2 regions of the Oryzomonas rubra genome follow, and region 2 is predicted to be linked to the other one. Evidence: riboswitches for the same ligand, from Rfam matches in the RefSeq annotation. Region 2 holds a riboswitch; the other holds the start of a gene.

Region 1 (4,196 bases), on a different contig from region 2:
GATCCACCAGGCCGGTCACGGAGAGGCCGTACTTCAGCTCGTCGTCCTCCACCGTATGCCCCCCCACCAGGCAGACCCCGGCCTCTTTCAGCACGCTGTTCCCCCCGGCCAGGATCTCTCCCAGGATCTCCCCCGGCAGGGAGCAGGCGGGAAAGAACACCAGGTTCATGGCGGTCACGGGACGGGCGCCCATGGCATACACATCGGAAATGGCGTTGGTGGCGGCGACGCGGCCGAAGGTAAAGGGATCGTCCACGGGAGGGGTGATGATATCGGCCGTCTCCACCAGGGCGCACTCCGGCGCAATCCTGTAGACCCCGGCGTCGTCGGAGGTTTCAGGACCTACAAGGAGGTTTTCGTCGCGGTAATCCCAAAGCCCGTCCAGGGCTTTCGCCAGGCCCGCAGGGCCCAGTTTCGCGGCTCAACCGGCGGCTTTTACCAGTTGCGTCAGCTTGATCATGACTTTCCTTTGTTTGTGCTATCGGTCCTATGGGACCTATGAGTCTTATAGGACCTATGGGTCCCAGCTAAATCATTTCAGGTAAATCCTGGGCACCCGTTTGCTGATGCCGCAGAAGATCTCGTAGGGGATGGTGCCGGCCAGGGTGGCCAACTCCTCGGCGTGGATGCAATTCCCCGCCCCGTCCGTCCCCATCAGCACCACCTCGTCCCCCACGGCCACGCCGGGGATATGGGTCACATCCAGCATGATCCAGTCCATGCAGACCGTCCCGGCCACCCGCGCCCGTTGGCCCCGGATCAACGCCTCCCCCCGGTTGGTGAGGGTGCGGGGATAGCCGTCGGCATACCCCACCGGCACGCTGGCGATCAGGGTCCGCTCGGCGGCGGTGAAGCGGCGGGCATAGCTGATGGTGGTGCCCGGCTCCACCCATTTCAGCATGGCGATGCTGCTTTTCAGGCGCATGACCGGCTTGAGGTCCAGCTTCCCTTGGAAATCGGGCGAAGGGATGGCGCCGTAGAGCACGATGCCGGGACGGACCAGGTTGCAGCCGGCATTGTCCCGGAGCAGGGCCGCGGCGCTGTTGGCGATGTGGACGTAGCGCGGGGAGAAGCCGGCCTTGCGGGCCTCGGCGACCACCCAGGAGAAGCGCTCGGCCTGGATGCGGGTGAAATGCTGGCCCGATTCGTCCAGTTCATCGGCGCTGGCGAAATGGGAGACGATCCCCTCCAGGGTGATGTTGGGCAGCTTCTTCAATTCGTTCAGGAACGCGGGGGCCTCGGCGTAGGTGATCCCCAGGCGCCCCATGCCGGTGTCGATCTTGAGATGGACCTGGGCCTTGCGAAAGAGCTTGCCGGCGGCCAAGTTAAGCGCCTGGGCCTGCTCCAGGGTAAAGAGGGCGGTGGAGATGTTGTAGCCGATGCATTTGCGCTCCTGACCCGGATACACCCCGCCCAACAGCAGGATCGGCTTGTCGATGCCGCTCTTGCGCAATTGAATCCCCTCGGCCAGGAAGGCGACGCCGAAGGCGTTCACCCCCAGCGCCTCCAGTTCGCGGCTGATGTCCATGAAGCCGTGGCCGTAGGCGTCGGCCTTGACCACCGCCAGCATCTCGGTCCGGCGGGGAATGGAAGCGCGGATAAGCTCAAAATTATGGCGCAGTGCGTCGAGATCGATCTCGGCGAATGTGGGACGGCTGTCGTACACGACCATGACACTCCTTGGTTTCGGAATCAAAGGCGAGACAATGTCTTTAGAAGGGGTTATTACCACGTCCGGCCCTGGCTGTAAAGTGAAAGGGGGCCGCCGTTTCCGGGGCCGTGCCGGCTATCGGCGTTGTCGTTGCAGTTACGAGCCGGACGGGCACGGCAGACCATGAAATAAATTTAACTTTATTTCAAATTTTAAGGCATATCTTCAGGTTACATGGATGACTCCATGCCCAAGAGCACCATCGCGCTGACCGGCAAGGTCAAGGTCACCATCGGTCTCCTATAAAGCAGGGAAACGAAATTGTTTCCGATAGCCGCCGCACCGCCTCCAGCCTGCCGCTGCTGTCATGGGGATTGACAGGAACGGTTAAATCCAGTACCGTAGACACAATTACAAGGCCCTGGGGGAGTTCGCAAGAGCTGAGATGGTTCCTTTTGGAATCAGACCCTTTGAACCTGATCCGGTTAATTCCGGCGTAGGAAAGCGGCTTGCACGACTGTTCATCTTATCCATGAACCCGGCCGCCTGTATCACAACAGTGCGGCTTTTTTATTATCACGAGGGATATGCCATGGGCGACTGCAGCAAACGGTTTCGTCTCGTCATCAACAATACGGCGCAAACATTCCCGCCGGTTGGGGGCGTGTATCTGATCACCGACCAGGATGACAAGCTGGTGGAACGGGTGGGGATCGCCCTGCGTGGCGGTGTGGCGGTGCTGCAGTACCGCGCCAAGGAGAAAAGCCACGAGACCCGCCTGGAGGAGGGGCGCGAGCTGAAGCAGCTCTGCAAGCGCTTCGGGGTGACCTTCATCGTCAATGACGACATTCGACTGGCCAAGGAACTGGATGCGGACGGCGTCCACCTGGGCCAGGACGACGGCGGCATTGCCGAGGCACGGGAACTGCTCGGCCCGGGCAAGATCGTCGGCAAATCGACCCATAACCTGGACGAGGCCCTCCAGGCCGAACAGGAGGGTGCCGATTATATCGGTTTTGGCGCCATGTACCCCACCGACAGCAAGGTCATCACCCACATGCCGGGCACCAGCGGCCTGTGTGCCATCCGCGACCGCATCAAGCTCCCGGTGGTGGCCATCGGCGGCATCACCACCAGCAACGCCTGCCGGGTGATCGACGCCGGCGCCGACGCCGTGGCGGTGATCTCGTCGGTCCTGTCCAGTCCCCGTCCCGATATCGCCGCCGCCGAACTGAAACTGCTCTTCAACCGTACCTGCCCCTACCCGCGCGGCTCGGTCCTGACCGTGGCCGGCAGCGACTCGGGGGGCGGAGCCGGCATCCAGGCCGACATCAAGACCATTACCCTGCTGGGGAGCTACGCCGCCAGCGCCCTGACCGCCCTGACCGCCCAGAACACCAAGGAGGTTTCGGCCATCCACGGCCTCCCCCCTTCCTTTGTGGTGGATCAGATCACGACCGTGCTGGCCGATATCCCGGTGGACGTCATCAAGACCGGCATGCTGCACACCTCGGCCATCGTCTCGGCCCTGGCCGAACTGCTGGCGGAGCGCACCGGTTATATCCCGCTGGTCATCGACCCGGTCATGGTATCCAAGGGAGGCACGGCCCTGCTGGATCGGGACTCGCTCCACATCATGCAGGAGCAGTTGCTGCCCCAGGCCTACCTGCTGACCCCCAACATCCCCGAGGCCGAGCGCCTGCTGGGGAGAGCGATCCGCTGCGAGGCGGATATGGAACAGGCCGCCCGCGACCTGCACGCCCTCGGCCCGGCCAACGTTCTGCTCAAAGGGGGGCATCTCGCCGGCCGCCAATCCATGGATATCCTCTTCGACGGCTACGAATGCCGGGAATATGCGGCAGAACGGGTCTTCACCAGCAACACCCACGGCACCGGCTGCACCTACGCCTCGGCCATCGCCGCCTTCCTCGCCCAAGGGGAGCCGCTCAGGAGCGCCGTGGAAAAGGCCAAGGAGTTCATCTCCGCCGCCATCCGCCTGGCCCATCCCCTGGGCAAGGGGCATAGCCCGGTGAATCATTTTGCCGCCGCCCAGCAAGGCGACCGCTGACCCATACCATCAACCCTTGATACGGAGCACGCAATGACCCAACTCGAATACGCCCGCCGGGGCCTTATTACCGAACAGATGCAGATCGCAGCCGCAGCGGAGGGGGTCCCACCCGAATTCATCCGCGACGGCCTGGCAGCCGGCACCATCGTCATCTGCCACAACATCAAACACGCCAACGGCAACCCGCTGCCGGTGGGGACCGGCCTGCGCACCAAGATCAACGCCAACATCGGCTCGTCTTCGGACGATACCGACATGCAGAAGGAGCTGGAGAAGGCCCGCACCGCCGTGAAATACGGCGCCGACGCCATCATGGACCTCTCCACCGGCGGGCCGGTGGACGAGATCAGGCGGGCCGTGGTGGCGGAGACCAACGCCTGCATCGGCAGCGTGCCGCTCTACCAGGCCGCCCTGGACGCCGTGCGGGTCAAGAAGAAGGCCATCGTGGACATGACGGTGGACGACATCTTCGCC
Region 2 (4,196 bases):
ATGCGCAGTTCGTGATGGACGGCGGTGGGCAGCGGGTTTCCCAGGTTTGCCAGGAGTTCCCGGGTTGCGCGGCACGGGTCGGGGGCGGCGCTGACGGCCGAAATCAAGGCGATGTGGGAACAGCCGGCTTTCCGAACTGCGGGCAGGTTCTCCGGCTTCACGCCGCCCAGGGCAAACACCGGGACCGGCAGCGCCTCCACCGCCCGCTGCAGGACTTCACACCCCAACGGCTCCCCATAGGCCGCCTTGGAGGGGGTCGCAAAGACCGGGCCGAAGGTGATGAAATCCGCCCCGTCACGCACCGCTTGGCGCGCTTCAGCCAAGCCGTGGCTGGAATAGCCGATCAGCATCGCCCGACCGCAGCGGCGGCGCACCTCGGCCACGGGTGCGGAGGCCGCCCCGAGATGGACGCCGTCGGCCCCCACCGCCAGGGCGACATCGACCCGGCGGTTGATGAAGAGCAGGGCTCCGAACTCCCGGGTCAGTACCCGAAGCGCCCGGGCAAGTTCCACGTACTCGCCGTCCGGCAGGTCCTTGTCCCGCAGTTGCACGGCGCGCACCCCGCCGGCCAGAGCGGCGCGCAGCACGTCCAAAAGCGGCCGGCCGGCGGTCTGGGTGCGGTCGGTAATCAGGTAGAGAGGAAAATCAATGGGTTTCATGGGTACATGGTGAACATAACGTAAGAGAAGCCGTGAAGGTGTCACGGATTCAAGTATCAGGCAGTTTCCGATTCGGAAAGGAGGTATTTTTCGTCCAGGCAAGGAAATCGAGGGATTGCGCGGAGGCGTACATCGGTACGCCGCACAAGCAAGCCCGAAGATTGACGCCGCATGGGCGAAAAAGAACCCTTTCCGGGCGGAAACTAGACAATCATGCCGTCCAGCGGGCTGGATGCGTTCGCATAGAGCTTGCGGGGAATCCGGCCGGCCTTGTAGGAAAGCCGTCCCGCCTCCACGGCCAACTTCATGGCGCGGGCCATGGCAATGGGGTCCTGGGCTCCGGCAATGGCGGTGTTCATGAGCACGGCGGCGCAGCCCAACTCCATGGCGACGGCCGCATCGGAGGCCGAACCGACCCCGGCGTCCACGATCACCGGGATTTTGACCGACTCCAGGATGATCCTGATGTTATAGGGGTTGCGGATACCCAGGCCACTGCCGATGGGGGCCCCCAACGGCATAACCGCAGCGCAGCCGATATCCTCCAGCTTCCGACACATGATCACGTCGTCGCTGGTGTAGGGGAGCACGGTGAAGCCTTCCTTGACCAGGATCCGGGCGGCCTTGAGCAACTCCTCGTTATCCGGGAACAGGGTCTTCTCGTCCCCCAGCACTTCGAGCTTGACGAAATCCGACATGCCCGCCTCGCGGGCCAGGCGGCAGGTGCGCACGGCGTCGTCAGCCGTGTAGCAGCCGGCGGTATTGGGGAGCAGGGTGTATTTCTTGGGGTCGATATAATCCAGGAGCGATTCCTTGCTCCGGTCCAGGTTGACCCGCCGCACCGCCACGGTAATAATCTCGGCCCCCGAGGCCTCCAGGGCCGCGGCAGTCTGTTGAAAGCTGGCGTACTTGCCGGTGCCCACCATCAGGCGGGAGGTAAACTCGCGGCCGGCGATCGTCCATGTATCCTTTTGGGTTGTCATAGCAGAATGTCTCCTTGTGCAACAACGTGTTGACTTCAGGCGCAGGGGGCTGACGCGCGATTTTTCCCCACCGTTCCCCTACCCGTTTTTCATCCTCCGCCCACGAAGTGGACGACCTCTATCCTGTCCCCCTCCGCCAACCCACGGCTGTCGTAGGCCGCCTTGGGAACGATAGCCAGGTTGACCTCCACCGCCACCCGTTCGCGCGGGAGTTGCAGATGCTTCAGAAGCCCGGCGACCGTGCTCCCCTCGGCGATGTCAGCCTGTTCGCCATTCAGTGTAATGTGCATGCTTTCTCCTTCAGCGCCCGGTACGAACTGACTGCACGGGTCACGAACAGGCTGTTGAACAACCTTCTAAAACGCAAAAAGCCGCGGAAGCGGCTTGGAACATCTGAATGTTTGCGCTTCCCTACGCCGGCATTACCCGGATCAGGTACTAAGGGTCGCGACGCACCGCCGCTCTCAGTCGAAACTCCCCCAGCGTTTACATTAACCTAGTGTATTGACGCGGCTCTGTCAATTGAATTTATACCGGCACAGGAGCGAAAATAAAAAACTGAAACCCGCGTTTTTTCGATTCTTCTCCCGCATCCGCTATTTTGTGATATAGTCTTGGCGCTTTTGTCACATAATAAGCTCTTTAGTTTGAGGCCATAATGACCGAAAAGAGGATTATACGGCGGCTCAAAAAGCGTTTAACGATCCGTTTCGGCATAGACGGCGCCAACCGTGTGGCATTCAGCGAGGATATATCGACAACCGGCATGTTCATCAAAACCGCCAATGTCTGCCCGCCCAACAGCAGAATCAGGATCGAATTTACCGTCGATGACCATCTGGTTCAGGTTGATGCCCGGGTCATGTGGGCAAAGAAAGTGCCGCAAAACCTCTTCCACCTGGTCAAGAAGAGCGGCATGGGGGTGCGTTTTTTACATTTCCAGGCCGGCGAAGAGCACTTCCTCCGGTTTCTAGAAGCGGCATAACCACGGTTGGCGGCAGACGGTCGGACTCTCGACGGTTTTATGGCTTTGGGAAGGATGGCAGAGTATGGTGTGCAAAAAGATATTCATAGCCGCCACCGGCCAGCATTGCGGCAAAACCACCATCAGCCTGTCGCTCATGCATCTGGCCCGCAAAAAATATGAGCGGGTCGGCTTCATCAAGCCGATCGGCCCCAAGTGCATCGAGTACAACGGCCTGACCATGGACATGGATGCGGCCATGGTGGCCAGCGTTTACGGACTGGATGAGGACGCGCACCTCATGTCGCCCATGACCCTCACACCCGGTTCGACCAGAAAATTCCTGGACGGCAAGATTGCCCCGGAAACGCCCCGCATGCTTATCACCGGCGCGATTCGCGAGCTTGAGCAGAAATACGATTTTCTGATCATTGAGGGGGCGGGCCACGGTGGCGTCGGATCGGTGGTCGGGGCGAACAATGCCCAGGTGGCGACCATGGCGGGCGCACCGGTGCTCATGGTTACCAACGGCGGCATCGGCAACGTGGTAGACGCCGTGGAGTTGAACCTGGCACTCTACGAACGGGAAAAAGCCGACGTTCGCGTTGTCATGGTCAACAAGCTGCTGCCGGAAAAGCGCGAACGCTCCCTTGCCTATCTGAAAAAGGCCTTTAGCGGAAGCGACCTGCTGGTGACGAGCGCCTTCGATTACAGCCCGGTCCTGGCCCATCCGACCTTGCAACATGTGGCTCAGATGCTCGGCCTGCCGCTCATGGGGAACCCCACAGAGAGGAGCCGCATCTGCCATAATATCCAGTTGGGAGCGGCATCGTCGCAGCGGGTCATCGACCATCTTGAGGAGTCCACGCTGCTCATCGTGACCAGTTCGAGGGATGAGTTGATTGTCACCGCCTCTTCGCTGCACCATATACCGGATTTCAAAAAGCGCCTGACCGGCCTGGTCATCAGCGGGCACGCACCCATGTCGCTCATCACCCAGCAGATTCTCGACGACAGCAAAATCCCCTATATCCGCGTCGAGGAGACCTCTTCGGAGGTTTTCTACCGCCTCAGGGAGCATGTCTCGAAGATCGGCCCGGATGACCTGGAAAAGATCGAGCTGATCAACTCCACCTCTGAACGTTACATCGACTTTGCGGCTATCGATGCATTGTTGTAACGAACGATAATGTGCCGCTTTCAATTTCAGGCAAAAACTTCTTGACCTGACACGGTTTTTGATATTTATAGACAAACATTCATATTTCCGGTGGTATTATGATCCCATTGACCCGTCTGGACAAGCAGGTGATGTATGTCAACCCCGACCACATCGTCAGTATCGAGGAGACACCCGATACGGTCATAACACTCTTCAACGGTTACCACTTCATTGTCAAGGAACCCGCTACCGACATCATCACCAAGGTCGTGGCATTCCGCGCCAGGATCATTCGACGCGCCGGAGGCCCCGCAGGCAAGAAGTACCTCGATAAGACGAAAAAAAATCTTTTTAGCAGTGCCACGCTGAACAGAGACCGTTCCATCGCCAATCGCGACGAGCACGAGCGCGTTCCATTTCACAGCCAG

What was found. A riboswitch is a leader RNA that binds a small molecule or an ion and turns the genes downstream of it on or off. The one in region 2 is predicted to bind thiamine pyrophosphate.
Region 1: it holds a riboswitch for thiamine pyrophosphate, as region 2 does, so the genes downstream of both, thiD (bifunctional hydroxymethylpyrimidine kinase/phosphomethylpyrimidine kinase) here and thiS (sulfur carrier protein ThiS) in region 2, are expected to answer to the same signal.

The regions. Positions count from the first base shown of each region.
Region 1 covers NZ_SRSD01000009.1:76,603-80,798, forward strand. The annotation lists gene selD (selenide, water dikinase SelD) at 1-460, opposite strand, end outside; gene alr (alanine racemase) at 533-1,666, opposite strand; TPP riboswitch at 2,065-2,171, shown strand; gene thiD (bifunctional hydroxymethylpyrimidine kinase/phosphomethylpyrimidine kinase) at 2,244-3,719, shown strand; gene thiC (phosphomethylpyrimidine synthase ThiC) at 3,753-4,196, shown strand, end outside.
Region 2 covers NZ_SRSD01000005.1:223,694-227,889, forward strand. The annotation lists gene mnmL (tRNA modification radical SAM protein MnmL/YtqA) at 1-32, opposite strand, end outside; partial or broken gene thiE (thiamine phosphate synthase) at 42-659, opposite strand; gene ET418_RS09970 (thiazole synthase) at 863-1,642, opposite strand; gene thiS (sulfur carrier protein ThiS) at 1,732-1,932, opposite strand; TPP riboswitch at 2,034-2,133, opposite strand; gene ET418_RS09980 (PilZ domain-containing protein) at 2,301-2,627, shown strand; gene ET418_RS09985 (AAA family ATPase) at 2,695-3,786, shown strand; gene ET418_RS09990 (flagellar FlbD family protein) at 3,885-4,196, shown strand, end outside.